Regions from separate parts of the Nocardioides sambongensis genome, predicted to be linked through region 2. Evidence: predicted binding sites of a transcription regulator. Region 2 holds the regulator's gene; each other region holds the start of a gene.
What was found. Region 2 encodes LexA, which represses DNA repair genes until DNA is damaged. Its sites were predicted from a motif close to TCGAACANNTGTTCGA; they were not measured.
Positions count from the first base shown of each region.

Region 1: FIV43_RS08730 (SAV_6107 family HEPN domain-containing protein) is a predicted target of LexA. The motif match lies at 2,480-2,495, and genes of this name have one in related genera.
Region 3: recA (recombinase RecA) is a predicted target of LexA. The motif match lies at 2,119-2,134, and genes of this name have one in related genera.
Region 4: FIV43_RS21740 (HNH endonuclease signature motif containing protein) is a predicted target of LexA. The motif match lies at 1,668-1,683, and genes of this name have one in related genera.

Region 1 is NZ_CP041091.1:1,869,837-1,874,073, forward strand. It holds gene dinB (DNA polymerase IV) at 1-1,136, opposite strand, end outside; gene FIV43_RS08725 (methyltransferase domain-containing protein) at 1,170-1,895, opposite strand; gene FIV43_RS08730 (SAV_6107 family HEPN domain-containing protein) at 1,931-2,416, opposite strand; gene FIV43_RS08735 (hypothetical protein) at 2,585-3,103, opposite strand; gene FIV43_RS08740 (YbaK/EbsC family protein) at 3,160-3,633, shown strand; gene FIV43_RS08745 (phytoene desaturase family protein) at 3,630-4,237, shown strand, end outside.
Region 2 is NZ_CP041091.1:2,738,185-2,742,421, forward strand. It holds gene FIV43_RS12945 (hypothetical protein) at 1-173, shown strand, start outside; gene FIV43_RS12950 (LysM peptidoglycan-binding domain-containing protein) at 356-733, opposite strand; gene lexA (transcriptional repressor LexA) at 1,143-1,874, shown strand; gene FIV43_RS12960 (MXAN_6640 family putative metalloprotease) at 2,080-3,786, shown strand; gene FIV43_RS12965 (ATP-dependent DNA helicase) at 3,824-4,237, opposite strand, start outside.
Region 3 is NZ_CP041091.1:945,034-949,270, reverse strand. It holds gene FIV43_RS04345 (phosphoribosyltransferase) at 1-293, opposite strand, end outside; gene FIV43_RS04340 (regulatory protein RecX) at 283-786, opposite strand; gene recA (recombinase RecA) at 858-1,901, opposite strand; gene FIV43_RS04330 (MFS transporter) at 2,169-3,482, opposite strand; gene FIV43_RS04325 (DUF3046 domain-containing protein) at 3,490-3,684, opposite strand; gene FIV43_RS04320 (DinB family protein) at 3,706-4,237, opposite strand, start outside.
Region 4 is NZ_CP041091.1:4,286,643-4,290,879, reverse strand. It holds gene FIV43_RS22940 (arsenate reductase/protein-tyrosine-phosphatase family protein) at 1-54, shown strand, start outside; gene FIV43_RS20040 (sulfite exporter TauE/SafE family protein) at 51-1,055, shown strand; partial or broken gene FIV43_RS23385 (Hsp20 family protein) at 1,180-1,284, shown strand; gene FIV43_RS23380 (hypothetical protein) at 1,424-1,519, shown strand; gene FIV43_RS21740 (HNH endonuclease signature motif containing protein) at 1,695-3,167, shown strand; gene FIV43_RS20020 (UDP-glucose dehydrogenase family protein) at 3,253-4,237, opposite strand, start outside.

The DNA of each region.
Region 1 (4,237 bases), 870 kb from region 2:
CCGGGATCGCGCTCTCCCAGGAAGAGCTGGCGACCATCCCCGGGGCGCCGGCGCTGCAGGCCCTCGACACGCACTCCCAGGAGCCGCACGGCACGGGCCGGGTGCGCTCGGACCACACCGAGCACCAGGGCGAGTGCGATGCCGTAGATCTCCTGGGTCACGTCGGTCGGCTCGGGCGAGGTGCGGGAGTGGGACAGCGTGGTGAAGTCACTGAACCGGACGGTGACGGCCACGGTGCGCGCCACCTTGTCGGCCGCCCGGGCGCGCGCCGCCACCCGCGCGGCGAGCGAGAGCACCTCCCGCGCCAGCCGGTCCCGGTCGGTGACGTCGACGGCCAAGGTGTGCTGGGCGCCCATGCTGCCCTCGGGCGCCCCCTCGCCGAAGCCGAAGACGCCGGCGCCGCCGGGCCGCAGCTCGCGTCGGTCCGTCCCGTGCACGAGCTCGTGGAGGTGTGCTCCAGCGTGCTGCCCGATCATCCGCCGCAGGTCCTCGCGAGCGACCGCGGCGACGTCGCCCACGGTGATCAGCCCGATCCGGTGCAGTCGCTCGCGGGTCGCCGGGCCCACGCCGTAGAGCTCGCCGACGTCCAGGGGGTGCACCAGCTCGGCGAACCGGTCGGGCGGGATCTCGGCGACGCCGTCGGGCTTGGCCCGGCGGCTGGCGAGCTTGGCGACCGAGACCGTCGCCGCGATCCCGACCGAGCACGGGATGCCCTGCTCGTCCCGGATCCGGGCGCGGATGGCGGCCGCGATCTCCACCGGCTCACCCAGCAGGCGACGGGCCCCGCGGACGTCGAGGAACGCCTCGTCCAGCGACATCACCTCGACCACGGGGGTGAACGTGCGGAAGGTCGCCATGATCGCTCGCGAGGTCGGCACCAGGACGTCGAAGTCCGGCGCCAGCCGGACCGCGGTCGGACAGAGCCGGTGCGCCTCCACGCCGGACATCCCGGAGCGGATCCCGTAGCGGCGGGCCGGGTAGTTGGCGGCGAGCACCACCCCACGATGACCACCGCCGACGATGACCGGCACCTGCTGCAGGTCCGGGCGGTCGCGGGTCATCACCGAGGCGTAGAACGCGTCCATGTCGACGTGCAGCAGGAAGCAGGTCGGTCCGCTCGCCGCCGGTCCGCTCACCGGCAGGTCCCGGTGACCCGGGCGGCACGGAGGTCAGGCGCGCACGCAGAGCAGGTGCAGCTGGGTGGCCAGCGAGTGGAAGTCCGGCCGAGCGGCAGCGGCACGCTCGAGCTCGACCAGCGACGCGGACGCGCCGGGCTCGAGATCGAGCAGGGCGGCCGGCACGTGGTCGGCGAAGACCCGGATGCCGTGGGTCTGCTCGACGGTGAAGCCGGCGCCGGAGACCAGCGCGACGATCTCGTCGGCGGTGTAGCGACGCCCACGGCGCCCGTCGCCCGCGGACCCGTCGTCCAGCAGGGCGATCGCCTGCTGGAAGTGGCCCGCCATGGCGCGGGCGAGCACGGCCGCATCGCGCTGCGCAACCAGGAGACTGAGCATGCCGCCGGGCCGGAGCACGCTGCGGATCGCGGCCAGGGCTGCCGACCCGTCGACGACCTCGAGGACGCCGTGGCACAGCACCACGTCCGCCGACTCCGCGCCGACCAGCTCGACCAGGCTCGCGACGTCGCCCTGACGGCCGTCCACCTCGACACCCAGGTCGCCGGCGCGCCGGGCGAGGGCGGCCAGGGCGTCCGGGCTGGGGTCGACGACCGACACCTGGTGGCCGGCCGCAGCCAGACGCACCGCAGAACCCCCGGTGCCGCCGCCGATGTCCACGATCCGCCGCGGCTCGCCCCGGAGTGCGGCGTCGAGGACGTCCCACACCACCGCGGTGCGGGGCGACGCGGTGGACGGGCCGGTCGGTCTGCGCAGCGCCATGAACCGAACACTACGGCCTCCCCCGTGCCGGTCGGTCAGCCGGCGACGCGCCCGACGAGCTGATCGCCCACGGACGGGTGCGGGGTGAGCCCGAGTGCTGCCTCCACGACGGCGAGGAACCGGTCCGCGTCGCGGACCAGGTCGTCCGCCTCGCGCTCGGTGACGGCCCGGCTCGAGCCGGCCTCCGCCGCGGCGCGCTTGGCGGCGCCGGCCGCGAAGAACGTGGCCCACTCCCCCAGCTCCGGGGCGACCTGGGTGAGCAGGACCCAGGCGTTCTGCTGGCGACGGGAGGGACGGACCTGGGGTCGCGCCCGGGCGGCGAGGAGGGCCGCCGCGGCGCGCAGGGCCGCGACGTGGGCGCAGGCGTAACGGGTCGGGGCGTCGGTGGCCGTCACCGCCTCGCTGAGGGAGCCCGCGGCGCGCAGCAGGTAGGAGTGGGTGGTGGCCGGCAGGGTGTGCGGCTGCCAGTCGTCGGACTCGGGTGCTGCGGCGGAACGGCTGGTGGTGGTCTGGCTCGCCATGGGGACTCCCTTCGTCGGGGCCTCCGGCGAGGATGGGCTCGAGGCATCCCCGACCGAAGGTGTTCGAACAGATGTTCGAACACCTCGAAGGTACACCTCCGCCCCGTCACAACGTCAAGAGCGGCTCTCGCGGCCCCGCGACGACCGGCGCCGGATCGGGTTCGACGGTCAGGAACCGGCGGGTGACGCGCTGGTGTCGGCGGGCGCCCCGGGGCCGGTGCCGGAGCCCGGGTCGGCGTCCTCCCCACCGTCCGCGGCGGGGCCGGTGCCGCGGACGAAGCGGGTCGTCTCGGGGTGCCAGAGGAAGACCACCGCCACCGCCGCCACGACTCCGGCCGCCACGGCAGCCAGTCGCACCATCAGCGGCGACTCGGTGCGCATCATCCCGAGCGCGCCGACGAGGATGCCGAGCGAGATCATCGCCAGACCCTGCTGGGCCCAGAGGTGCCGCCCGCGGAAGAGGGTGATCATCGTCATCATGGTGACCGCGATGACGACGTAGAGCACCAGGATGACGGGGACGAAGTCGGTGGGCTGGACCGTGCTGTCCCCCGCCGAGATCGGGGACCAGACCGCGTCGAGGTCATCGCGGAAGACCACCACCAGCACCGAGACGACCAGGCCGCCCGCGATGAGCAGCCACAGGAGCCAGGTGGCGACCCGGACGGTGAGCGGTCGTTGCGACATCGTTCCTCCTCGTGCATCCCGCGGAGCGCGGGATCGTGCCGGATAGGGTCGGCCCCATGTCGGTGGACCACCCCTCGATCAGTCATTTCCGCACCGAGCACCGCCGACGCGGAGGCACTGGCCGGATCGTCATTCTGCCCGACAGCGTGCACACGGCCGCACTCGCCGCCGAGGCGCTCGGGTGCGAGGTGGGCGCCATCGCCAACAGTCTGCTGTTCGAGGCCGACGGCGCGCCGGTGCTGATCCTGACCTCCGGCGCCCACCGGGTCGACGTGGACCGGGTGGGTGCCGCCCTCGGCGGCGCGCGGCTGCGCCGGGCGAAGCCGGAGTTCGTCCGCACGCACACCGGCCAGGTGATCGGAGGCGTGTCGCCGATCGCGCACCCGGCACCGATCCCGACCTACCTCGACCCGTGGCTGGAGCGGCACGACACCGTCTGGGCGGCCGCCGGACACCCCGCGGCCGTGTTCTCGACCACCCACGCCGAGCTGCTCGCCCTCACCGGCGGCACCCCGCTGGAGGTGGCGTGAGCAGGGTCGTCGTGGTCGGCGGCGGCATCGGCGGACTCGCCGCCGCGGCGCGCCTGGCCAAGCTGGGCCACCAGGTCGCCCTGGTCGAGGCGGCTGACCGGGTCGGCGGCGCGCTCCTGCCGGTCGAGCAGGACGGCTACGCCTGGGACGCCGGCCCGCGCGCCACCCTCCTCCCCGCCGCCCTGCGCGACCTCTTCCGCAAGTCCGGCCGCCCGTTGGAGAACGAGCTCGGTGCCGACCTCGAGCCGCTGCCGGTGATCCGGGAGCACCGCTTCGAGGACGGCACCGCGGTCTCGCTGCCCGGCGGCTCGCGCGCCGGCCAGGTCGCCGCCTTCGACGCCCTCGCTCCCGGGCTCGGCGAGACCTGGGCCCGGCACGTCGACCGCTACGCCCCGGTCTGGGAGGTGCTGCGGCGCCACTACGTCGAGGTGCCCTGGGACCCGGTGACCAAGAGCGCCACGCCCCGCGAGCTGGGCGACCTCTTCGACCTCCGCGAGACCCTGCACAAGCGACTGCGGCGCGACTTCAGGGACGAACGGCTCGCCATGGTGGCCGGGCACCCGGCCGTCGCCGACGGTCACGACCTGCGCAACGTGCCGTCCTG
Region 2 (4,237 bases):
CCGCCGCCTGGGGATTCCTCGTGCTGGCCGCCATCGGCGCCGTGGCGTGCCTGTTCCTCTCCTTCATGCTCATCGTGCGCCTCTCCCGCGCGCTCGGACTGACTCACGCACCGGAGCCACGACCGAAGCGCGACCCCTCGACACCCAAGGGCGGGCGGCGCGCGTCGCGCTGAACGCCGCGGCGATCACCGAGGGTGCGACCTCGGACCCAGCGAACAGCGCGAGGGCGGGATCTCGGCGATCCCGCCCCTCGTCTTCCCCTGTGGGCCTTGGCAGGGCCCCTGCGTCCACCGGGGTCGAAGCGATGGACACGAGTCTTGGTGGCGAGGGCCCGTGGCGCCTCAGCCGTCAACCGTCACTCGGTCGGGACGCGCAGGTCCTGACCGGCGTAGACCACGCTCGAGTCCAGGGCGTTGAGCTCCTGGATGCGGTCCATCACCGAGCGGACGTCGCCGTCGCCGGTGCTCGCCGCGGCGTCGCTCGCGATCTCCCACAGCGTGTCGCCGTGCCCGACGGTGACCACCTCGACCGGCGCCTCTCCCTGCTCGGAGGTGGCGATCGAGCCGGAGGCCAGCCAGATGCCGAGGCCGAAGGCGACCATCAGCCCGAGCGCGAAGACCACGGCACGCCCGCGGCGGGTGAGCCGGACACCCGGTCGGCGTGAGCTCGTCGCACGGCGGACGTCGCGGGCCGGCGTCGTACGGGAAACGGGGGAAAGGGTGATCGTGCTCATGGTGACCTCCGGGGGAAGTGGCTCCGCGAGCGGAACCTCGGGTCGGTTGGCGTGCGATCGAGACTCTGGCGAAGGCCCCCGACAGATCCCGCGGACTGCGTCCGACGGGAAGTCCGGCGGGCCTCTCGACCATCAGTTCGAATCGAACACCTGTACGACGTTAGATCATCTGTTCGAACGAGGTCAAGAGGTTGTTCGAATCGATGTTCGAACCCTACGGCGGCGACCGGCGACCGCTCGGGGCGGCGACGAGCGACCGCGGCGCCGACACGCCCGCTTCGAACAGGTGTTTGATCCGAGTCGCGGATGGGCGCTACCGTCGACACACGAGCCGGCCCGCAGCTCGCTCCGCCCCACGGCTGTCCCGACGCTGCGCCAGCACGGCACCCAGCACTCCCAGGAGGATCCGATGACGGGCAAGAAGACTCCCGGCAAGGCAGCCGTGCGCGAGTTCCCCGACGGCCCGCCGGACGCCACCGGCCTCACCCCGCGTCAGCAGCGGATCCTGGCCACCATCAAGGACTCCATCGAGGTCCGCGGCTATCCGCCCAGCATGCGCGAGATCGGCGCGGCGGTGGGCCTCACCAGCACCTCGAGCGTGGCCCACCAGCTGCGGATGCTGGAGGAGAAGGGCTTCCTCAAGCGCGACCCGAACCGCCCCCGCGCGATCGAGGTGTTCCTGCCCGAGGTGATGGCGGCACGCCGTTCCATCTCCGGGGCCGAGGAGAGCAGCGTCGACGAGACCGGCGTCGGCGATGCCAACCCGCAGGCCACCAACGTCCCGGTCGTCGGGCGGATCGCCGCCGGCGGACCGATCCTCGCCGAGGAGCGCGTCGAAGACGTCTTCCCGCTCCCGCGCCAGCTCGTCGGCGACGGTCAACTCTTCCTGCTCGAGGTCAGTGGCGAGTCGATGATCGACGCTGCCATCTGCAACGGCGACTACGTGGTGATCCGCCAGCAGAACACCGCGGAGAACGGCGAGATCGTGGCCGCGATGATCGACGGCGAGGCGACGGTCAAGACGTTCCAGCGCAAGGAGGGGAAGGTCTGGCTGCTGCCGCACAACGCGTCGTTCGACCCGATCGACGGCACCCACGCCACCATCCTCGGCAAGGTCACCGCGGTGCTGCGTCGGGTCTGACGCGACACCCCGGTCGCCCGTCCGGGTGGCCCCGGGTGTCGCGTCAGATGGAGTTGGAGGGACCGGCTGCGTAGGCTCAGGCGGTCCCTCCTCCGTCTGCTCCCCCAGCGAAAGCAGTCCCACGTTGCGCTCTCGTCGTACGGCGTCCATCGGTGCCGCCTTCGCCACCACCGCCGCCCTCGTCCTGATCGGCATGCCTGCAGGCGTGGCTGCACCGACCCCGATGGACAACCCCGGGCTGAGCAGCTCGCCGACGGACCCGGCCGATCCTGCGGCACCGGGTGAGCCGACCGCCCTGGCCGAGGACGCGCTGGCAACGGTGGAGGACCTGCTCGAGGACGGCACTGCCACGCCCGAGACGTTGGCCGATCCCGGCACCACCACCGCCGACGGCGCGACCAGCACGGTGACCGAGTCCGACCTGACCCTGGCGCTGCGCGACCTGGCGGTGCGCGCCAGCTCGCTGACCGGCGAGGAGCGGGCGGAGGCGGAGCGGCTGCTGGCCCGACCTGCCGGCGACGGCAGCACCGGCAAGTGCTCGCTGCACGGCACCTATGGCGACGTCACCTGCTACCGCGAGGCCGCGACCCCGAAGAGCACCTGCTCCGACGTGGTCTGCGTGCACTGGGTGAACAAGGGATCGGCCCTCGGCGCCGGCGAGAAGGGCGACAGCTACAACGCGGTCCCCACCGAGGACGACGGCCCGGGCGGCGCGTGGGACGGCACCGCCGGCGACGGCATCCCCGACTACGTCGAGGTCGTGCTCGCCGAGATGAGCCACGTGGTGGGCACCTACGCCGACGCGGGCTATCGCAGCGTGGTCTCCGACGACGGGCTCGGCGGCAACGACCTGCCCGACATCTACCTCGGCGAGATCGGCCAGCAGGGCCTCTACGGCTACTGCACCACCGACGACCCGGCTGTCCTCGAGGACGACCAGGACGGCACCGCGCACGTCGCGAGCTGGGCCTACTGCGTCCTCGACAACGACTACGCCGCCAGCGAGTTCCCCGCGCACACGCCGCTGGGGAACATGCAGGTGACGGCGGCCCACGAGTACTTCCACGCCGTGCAGTACGCCTACGACGTGGACGAGGACTCCTGGATCCTCGAAGCGACCGCGACGTGGGCCGAGGACTACCTCTACGACGACGTCAACGACAACGTGAACTACCTGCGCTACGGGCCGCTCGGGCGTCCGGCGCAGTCGCTCGACACCTTCGGCGGGTCCGCCCACTACGGCACCTGGATCTTCTTCCGCTACCTGACCGACCGCTACCCTGCCGCCACCGCCGGGCTGCCCGACCTGATCCGCGAGCTGTGGGAGTCCCTCGCGCACGACGGCGCGGGCGCGAAGGGCTACTACAGCGTGCAGGGCGTCGAGAAGGCGCTCGCGGCCCGCGGCACGACACTCAACCGGGTCTTCCCGCGGTTCGCGGCCGACAACCGGCGACCGAACCGGACGTACGACGAGGCCGCGGCGAACAAGTACCCGACCGCCCCGCTGAGCAAGCGGGTCAAGCTGACCAAGAAGCGGGTCCGCACCGTGCAGACCTCCCGCCTGGACCACCTGGCCGCGCGGCACTACCGATTCGTCCCGGGCGCCCGCGGCAACTGGGCGCTGCGGGTCGGCGTCGACCTCAACGACGTGGCCCAGGGCGGAGCGGTGCTCGCCACCGTCAAGAAGCGCGGCCAACCCGCCACGACCCACCGGATCTGGCTGAAGAAGGACGGCGACCGGTTCAAGCGGTTCGACTTCCGGCGCAGCCAGGTGAAGTGGATCGAGATCAGCATCGTCAATGCCAGCACCCGCTACCGCTGCGACCTGGGCTACCCGTGGAGCCGGACCTGCCAGGGCGTGCCACGCGACGACGCCCGCAAGCAGGTGGTCCGCGCCGCACTCGTGCGCTGATCCCTTGCGCTGAACCCCGTGCGCTGAATCAGGCTGCTCAGGCGCTGGTCGAGCCGGCCAGCCTGGCCAGCGCTTTGCGCACCACCTGGGGGTCGGTGGTCGGCCACATCGCCGGCAGGCTCGCCTTGAGGAAGCCGCCGTAGCGCGCGGTGGCCAGACGGGGGTCGAGCACCGCGACCACTCCGCGGTCCGCGTGCGTGCGGATCAGCCGGCCGGCCCCCTGGGCCAGCAGCAGGGCCGCATGGGTCGCCGCCACCTGCATGAACCCGTTGCCGCCCGCCTTGTCGGCGGCCCGCTGACGGGCGCTCATCAACGGATCGTCGGGACGCGGGAACGGGATCCGGTCGATGATCACCAGCTGGCAGGTGTCGCCGGGGACGTCGAGGCCCTGCCAGAGGCCGAGCGTGCCGAACAGGATGGTGTACGGGTCGGCCACGAACTGCCGAGCGAG
Region 3 (4,237 bases), 1.8 Mb from region 2:
ATCAGCACGTTGAGGCCGGTCAGGTCGATCGCCGCCGGGGTCGGCGGGAGCATCATCGGCACGTCGAGGCGCTGGTCGACGCCGGTGTAGAACTCCACGTTCACCGCGGAGAGGTTCTTCACGTCAAGCGCGTAGCCCAGCCCCATCGCGAGGCCCAGACCGCCGCGCGCGATCGCGAGCACGATGTCGGGCTCGTAGCCGTCGTCGACGATCTGGTGGGCCAGGTCGCGCACCGCGGTGCCGAAGAGGTCGTAGGTCAGGATCTCGCGATCCGTGCCGCTCTCAGGAGTCACTCTGCCATTCTGAGGCACCGAGCTCCTGACGCACCACGGTGTAGACGATCCCGGCGGAGTAACCCTTGCGGGCGAGCATGCCGGTCAGCCGGCGTGCCGCCACCGTCTCGTCCACGTTGCGCAGCGAGCGCAGCTTCTTGCGGACCAGGAGGCGGGCGGACTCCTCCTCGTCGCCGGGGTCGACCTCGTCGAGGACCGTCTGCATCGTCTCGTTGTCGATGCCCTTGCGGCGCAACTCCTGGGCCAGGGCGGGTCGGGCCAGGCCCCGGGTCCGTCGGCGGCTGTCCACCCAGGAGCGAGCGAAGGCCTCGTCGTCGATCAGGCCGACCTCGGTGAACCGGTCGAGCAACGGCTCCGCCACGTCGTCGGGGACGTTGCGCCGGGCCAGTCGAGCGGCGAGCTCGTGACGGCTGCGCGCCTGCCCGGTCAACTGGTCGAGCAGGATCTTGCGCGCGACCGCCTCGTGGTCCGGCTCCGGGTCCTGCTCGGGCACGGGAGGCTGGTCGGACGCCGGGGCCCCCGGCGAGCCTAGGCCGCCGGAAGCACGCCGTCGCTGCGCCGACATCAGAAGCTGTCGACGCCGATCGGGTCGTCGGTGAGGTCGTCCTCGACGCTCGGCGTCACCCCGAGCTTCTCCAGGATCTTCTTCTCCAGCTCGTTGGCGAGGTCCGGGTTGTCCTTGAGGAACTTGCGGGCGTTCTCCTTGCCCTGACCGAGTTGGTCGCCCTCGTAGGTGTACCAAGCACCGGCCTTGCGAACCAGGCCGGCCTCCACGCCGACGTCGATCAGGCCGCCCTCGCGGCTGATGCCCTGGCCGTACATGATGTCGAACTCGGCCTGCTTGAACGGCGGCGCGACCTTGTTCTTGACGACCTTGACCCGGGTGCGGTTGCCGACCATGTCGGTCCCGTCCTTGAGGGTCTCGATCCGGCGCACGTCGAGCCGCACGGAGGAGTAGAACTTCAACGCCCGGCCACCGGTCGTGGTCTCCGGCGAACCGAACATGACGCCGATCTTCTCGCGCAGCTGGTTGATGAAGATCGCGGTGGTCTTGGACTGGCTGAGCGCACCGGTCATCTTGCGCAGCGCCTGGCTCATCAGGCGGGCCTGCAGGCCGACGTGGCTGTCACCCATCTCACCCTCGATCTCGGCCCGGGGCACCAGGGCGGCGACCGAGTCGATGACGATCAGGTCGAGCGCGCCCGAGCGGATCAGCATGTCCGCGATCTCCAGGGCCTGCTCGCCGGAGTCCGGCTGGGAGACCAGCAGGGCGTCGGTGTCGACGCCCAGCGCCTTCGCGTATTCCGGGTCGAGGGCGTGCTCGGCGTCGATGAACGCGACGATGCCGCCGGCCCGCTGGGCGTTGGCCACCGCGTGCAGCGCGACGGTCGTCTTACCGGAGGACTCCGGGCCGTAGATCTCGACCACACGGCCGCGGGGCAGGCCGCCGAGGCCGAGGGCGACGTCGAGCGCGATCGCGCCCGTGGGGATCACATCGAGCGGGGCACGGGCGTCGTCACCCAGCCGCATCACGGAGCCCTTGCCGTGAGCCTTCTCGATGTTGAGCAGCGCGGTGTCGAGCGCCTTCAGCCGGTCGTCAGCGGCCATGTCGGATCTCCTTGTGCTGGGGTGCTGCGTGGACGTGGAAGTCTTGGTGCGGTTCTTGCGGGTCATCTCGCGTTGGACGCTAGTCCTGTCCTCCGACAGATCGTGGTGACCGCCATGGACCTGTGGAGGGCACCGGCGCAAGCGCGTGTTGTCCCCAGGAAGCACGCTCGACTCGGCGCATCGCGGTAACGGTGTTTCGTTGTCGTCCCAACGATAGACGAACACCTGTTCGAAGCATGCACCTGGCGCGGCGTGTCGGATCCACGCTCACGCGAGGTCGAGGGACCGGGCCGACGTCGTACCGGCGCGGAGACCGGCGGCCACCACGCCGCCGGCGAGGACCAGGGCGAGGAGCGCGAGGGTCGGGTATCCGGCCAGGTCGACGACCAGACCGGCCAGCGCACCGGCGCCGGCCGCGGTCACCCCCATCACCAGGTCCGAGGTGCCCTGGACCGCCGTGCGCGCGTGCAGCGGCGCGTGCTCGGCGACCAGCGTGGACGCGGCGACCATCGCCAGCGACCAGCCCACGCCGAGCAGGAAGAGCCCGGCGGTGATCTGCCACGACATCCCGGCCGGTGCGGACGCACAGAGCAGCAGGGCGAGGATCAGGGTGCCACCGCCGCCGGCCAGCACGGGCTCGCGTCCGACCCGGTCGGCGAGCATGCCGACCAACGGCGAGAACGCGAACATGCCCAGCACGTGCACGCTGATCACCACACCGATCACCTCCAGGCCGGCGTGCCCGTGGTCCATGTGCAGCGGTGTCATCACCATCACCGCGATCATCGTGGCGTGCGCGAGGGCCAGGCCCGCGATCGCGTGGCCGAGCACCGGGCGGTCCGCGACCGCCGCCCGGGCACGCGTCCAGGAGGACCCGCCCGCGGGCGGCGCGGGGTCGTGGGCGGGGTCGTGGGCGGGGTCGTGCGCGGGATCCGCGGCGCGCTGCTGCGCGATCCGCAGCGGGTCGGGGCGCAGCGCGACCGAGACCACGATCGCCGCCACGGCCATCCCGATGGCGGCGATCAGGAAGGGACCGACCAGCTCGGGCAGATCGAGGGCGCGGGCGAACGCGCCGGCCGGTCCGGACAGGTTCGGGCCCGCGACGGCCCCCACGGTGGTCGCCCAGACCACGATCGAGAGGGAGCGCGCGCGATCGTGGTCACCGGCGAGATCGGTGGCCGCGTAGCGGGCGGCGTTGTTGGCCGACGTGGCCGCCCCCAGCAGCCCGGCACCCGCGATCAGCAGCAGCATGGAACCGACGGCGCCGGAGAGCACCGCCAACCCCGCTCCGGCCGCGCCGAGCAGGTAGCCGGTGGTGAGGCCGGTACGTCGTCCGCGCCGGTGCATCAGGCCGGCCAGGAGGAACGAGATCACGGCGGCGCCGAGGACCTGTGCGGTCTGGGCCAGGCCGGAGAGCGCCTCGGACCCGGAGAGGTCGCGGGCCAGCAGCGAGGCGGTGGCGACGCCGATGGTGATCCCGACCGCACCGACCGCTTGGGTGAGCACCAGCACCCGGACGGTACGACGCTGGATCCGCTCGATCTCCGCGTCGGGTGCCGCGGGTGCGGTGTGCCCGGTCACCGGGTCCTCATCGCTCGCTGGCCGGCAGGTCGAGGACCTCGTGCACGGCGCGCCACACCTGCTGGGGCGGCACGCCGGCGTCCAGCGCCTCCCGCACCGTGCGGTGGCCGAGCGACCCGATCACGAACTGCTCCGCCCAACTGCCCGCGTAGGCACCACCCAGGTGGTGGTCGAGACGCTCCCAGAGCTCCGTGTGCCGCACCTGCCCATCATCCCCGACGCGTCACGGCCGTGAGCACCGGGCGACGTCCCACCGGTGGTGCACCACGTCGTGCAGGTGGTAGGCGGCCAACGTGCCCAGGGTGAACCTGCTTCCGTTGCTCCGCACGCCCACCCGGGTCCACGCGTCGGCGGGCACCGCGTCGTAGGCGGCGGACACGTCGGCGGAGGCCGCCTGGAGTCCGGCGAGCACCGTCGCGGGCTCCTGGGCGTGGTAGCGCTCGGCGACCGCGGTCGCGTCCTGGTCCCAGTCGGCGAAGACCGCGCCGTCCTCGTCGAGGATCCGGCGGACCCGGCCGGCGAAGACGCGGTGGACGTCACGCACGTGGCAGCCGTACTCCGACGGCGACCAGGTGGTCGCGGCCGGTCGCCTGCGCGCGGTCGGCGCGGCGAGGGCGTGCCGCCAGTGGGGCAGCTCGGCCCGCAGCAGCCCGGCGACGTCGGTCGGCTCGATCCGGGAGGCGTCGAAGCCGCACTCGGGGCAGGCTCGCTCCAGGACCCAGGTCCAGTCCTTGGTGTCCGGGGTGATCACGGGG
Region 4 (4,237 bases), 1.5 Mb from region 2:
GACGGCCTGCTGGCCACCATCCTCCCCCGGCTCAGCAGGAAGGCGCAGCGATGAACGAGCTGCTCACCCTCACCGCGCTCTCCATCGTCGCGGCCGGCTTCCTGGTCGGCATCGTCGTCGGCCTGACCGGCATGGGCGGCGGCGCGCTGATGACGCCGGCGCTGATCTTCCTCGGCGTGGGCGGCGGCGAGGCCGCCACCGTGGTCACCGCCGACCTCACCGCGGCCGCGGTCTACAAGACCGGCGGGGCGGTGGTGCACTCGCGCTCCGGCTCACCGGACTTCCGGCTCGCCGGCTGGCTGATCGCCGGGTCGGTGCCGATGGCGTTCCTCGGGCCCTACCTGGTCAAGGTGCTCACCGACGACCCCGACGACCTCGACCACGCCCTGAAGATGGCGATCGGCTTCGCGCTGCTCTTCGCCGCCGCCACCTACGCGCTGCGGCTCTACATCAACCTGCGCCGGGTCCGCCGCGGCGGCGGGGACGACCCGAACCCGAAGATCCGGCCGATCCCGACCCTGCTGGTCGGCATGCTCGGCGGCCTGCTGGTCGGCGTCACCAGTGTCGGCTCCGGCTCGGTCATCATGATCGCGCTGCTGATGCTCTACCCCGGCCTCTCCGCGGTGCGGCTGGTCGGCACCGACCTGGTCCAGGCCGTGCCGCTGGTGCTCGCCGCGGCGATCGCCAACATCGCGATCCACGGCCTGGACTGGGCGATCACCATCCCGCTGATCCTCGGCTCGGTGCCCGGCACCATCCTCGGCTCCAAGATCGCCCCGCGGGTGCCGCAGTCCTACATCCGGCGCGGCATCGTGGTCGTGCTGACCATGTCCGGCGTCGCGCTGCTCGACAAGGCCGGCTGGGCGCCGCTCGGCAAGGAGGAGACCTACCCGGTGGTGATCGGGCTGGTCGGTCTCGCCACGCTGATCCTGGTCCCGCTGGTCTGGGGGTTCATCCGACGTACCGAGGGGTTGCCGATGTTCGGCGCCCCGTACGTCGCGGAGCTGGAGAAGCTGCCCGGCGACCGGAAGCGCGGACGGACGCCGACCGGCTGAGGCCGAGGATCGGTCGATCCACGTTCAGGACGACCGGAGTCGGCTGACCTCCGCCTCGAGAGCGCCCACCCGGTCCTCCAGGGCGAGGACGTGGGCGATACCGGCGAGGTTGAGGCCGGCGGCGATGCCCATGGACGCGTGGCGCGAGGGTGAGAAGTTCGTGATCGAGTTCGACCTGCCCGGCGTCTCCAAGGAGAGCATCGACCTCGACGTCGAGCGCAACGTGCTGACCGTCCGCGCCGAGCGCACCGCCCGCAACGGCGACTGGGAGGCACTCACCTCCGAACGACCGAGGGCGCCTTCAGCCGCCAGCTCGTGCTCGGGACAACCTCGACCTGGACGGCATCGAGGCCACCTACAGCGACGGCGTGCTGCGCCTGGTGGTCCCGGTCGCCGAGAAGGCCAAGCCGCGCAAGATCCGGATCGCCTCGAACGAGACCGGCCCGGCGGCCATCGGGGCCTGAACCTGACCTCGGTCGGGGGTCGTCGCTCGGGCGACCCCCGACCGAGGCGCCTCGCACTCGGCTCGGACTCGGCTCGGACTCCGAGCGTCGGCGCCCGAGGCGGCGACGACGGCGTTGATCCCGAGGGTGTGGACCAGCCCTTGATCGTTCGAACACGCGTTCGATATCATGGGGCATGGGCACACTCACCGAGGCACTGCGGACGGTCTCCGCGGCCGTCGATGCCCTCGCCTCGGCCGAACAGGCCCAGCCGGTGGCATCGGCCGAGCTCGTTGAGGTGCTGGCCCTGGCCGCGCGCACGCGGGCCGTGCTGGACGGGGTGATGGTGGGTCTGGCCGAGGCGCTGGAGGAACACGACGTGGCCCACGAGCTGGGGTGGGCCTCGACCAAGGAGCTGCTCACCCATGCCACCGGCGGCCGCAAGGGCTCAGGCACCGCGTGGGTGCGGGTCGCGCAACAGACCCAGGAACTGCCCGCGGTCCGTGACGCACTGACCCAGGGACGGATCTCCTTCGCCCAGGCCGGTGTGATCGGGCGCCGCGTCGCCACCCTGCCCCACGTGCCCGAGCTACGCGAGGACGCCGCCGCACTGCTGCTGGACCGGGTCGCCCAGGCCGGGGTCGATGCCACCGACCTCGACCACGCCTTCGGTGACGTGGTCCGCGAGCTCGACCCCGACGGCGAGCTGCTCCGCGCCGACCTCGACAAACCCCGCGCCGAACGCGGCGCCCACCACGCCCGGTTCCTCTCCTTCGCCCCCGACCACCTCGGCGGGGTCCGGATCAAGGGCTACGCCACCATCGAGGAGACCGAGCTCGTCAAGACCATCCTGATGCCACTCGCGGCACCGGCCACCACCGAGCCCGGCGCCTGCGGCGGCACCCCGCTGCCCGACGACGGACCCCTCCTGCACGACCCCAACACCCCCAGCACCCGCCGCCGCTGCCCCGAGGCCGGCTGCCGCCACGACGGCCGCGACCCCCGCGAAGCCGGCGTGCGGATGTGGGACGCCCTGGTCGAGCTCGCCACCCGCTACCAAGCCACCGACCAGCTCCCCCGCGCCCACGGCACCACCGCCCGGATCACCATCACCATGAACCTGGCCGACCTGACCGAGAAGGCCGCCGGCGCCGACCCCGCCGGATTCCGCGGCATCCACCACACCACCGGCCTGCCCGACCCCACCAGCCACACCGGCCACCTACCCACCGGCACCCTCACCGGCGGCCACACCCTCTCCGCCCTCGCCATCCGACGCCTGGCCTGCGACGCCGAGATCATCCCCGCCATCCTCGGCACCCACAACGAGATCCTCGACCTGGGCCGCAGCACCCGCACCGTGACCCCCGGACTCTGGAACGCGCTCGTGCTACGCGACCAACACTGCGCCTTCCCCGGCTGCACCCGCCTCCCCCTGGCCTGCGACGCCCACCACATCCAACACTGGGCCGACGCAGGCCCCACCAGCCTCGACAACCTCATCCTCCTCTGCCGACGCCACCACACCACCGCCCACCACACCCCCTGGACCATCACCATCAACCCCGACACCGGCCAACCCCACTGGCAACCACCACCACCCACCCCCGCCCACCAACGCGTCCGGATCGCCTACACACCCGGACGACCACCACCCCACGCCGCCTGACCCACCCGACGACTCTCGGCGACGCGACTCGCCACCGAGCCGTGCGATGCCAGGTGTGGATGCCGGCCCGCGAAGCTCGGTCGGCTCAGCGACGCCCCAGTGCCCGGTAGGTCCAGCCCGCCTCGCGCCAGGCCTGCGGGTCGAGGCAGTTGCGGCCGTCCAGGATCCGCGGCTCGTCGACCCACCCGCGGAGCTCGCCCGGGTCGAGGGCGACGTACTCGGGCCACTCGGTGGCCACCAGGACGACGGAGGCACCGGCGACAGCGTCCTCGACGGTCGTCGCGAAGGTGAGGTCCGGCCACTTCTTGGCGGCGTTGTCGATCGCCTTCGGGTCGGTCACCGTGACGTAGGCGCCCTGCAGCTGCATCTGCGCGGCGACGCTGAGCGCGGGCGAGTCGCGGACGTCGTCGCTGTCCGGCTTGAAGGCCGCGCCGAGCACCGCGATCCGGCGGCCGACGATCGACCCGCCACAGACCTCCCGCGCCAGGTCGACCATCCGGACCCGGCGACGCATGTTGATCGAGTCGACCTCGCGCAGGAAGGTCAGCGCCTGGTCGACGCCGAGCTCGCCGGCGCGCGCCATGAAGGCGCGGATGTCCTTGGGCAGACAACCACCGCCGAAGCCGAGACCGGCGTTGAGGAAGCGGCGACCGATCCGGGAGTCATGTCCGATCGCATCGGCGAGGCTGGTCACGTCGGCCCCGGTGGCCTCGCACAGCTCGGCCATCGCGTTGATGAAGGAGATCTTGGTGGCGAGGAACGAGTTCGCGGCGACCTTGACCAGCTGGGCGGTGGCCAGGTCGGTCTCGATCTTGGGGGTGCCGGCGGCGAGCGCAGCGCCGTACACCTGGTCCAGCACCCCGGCGGCCCGCCGGGCCTGGTCGGTGTCGCCGACGCCGTAGACGAAGCGGTCCGGCCGCAGCGTGTCCTCGACCGCGAACCCCTCACGCAGGAACTCCGGGTTCCAGAGCAGCTCGGCCTCCGGCTCCGCCTCGTGGACCAGGTCGGCCAGCTCCTCGGCGGTCCCGACCGGGACGGTCGACTTGCCGACGACGACGTCGCCCGGCTTC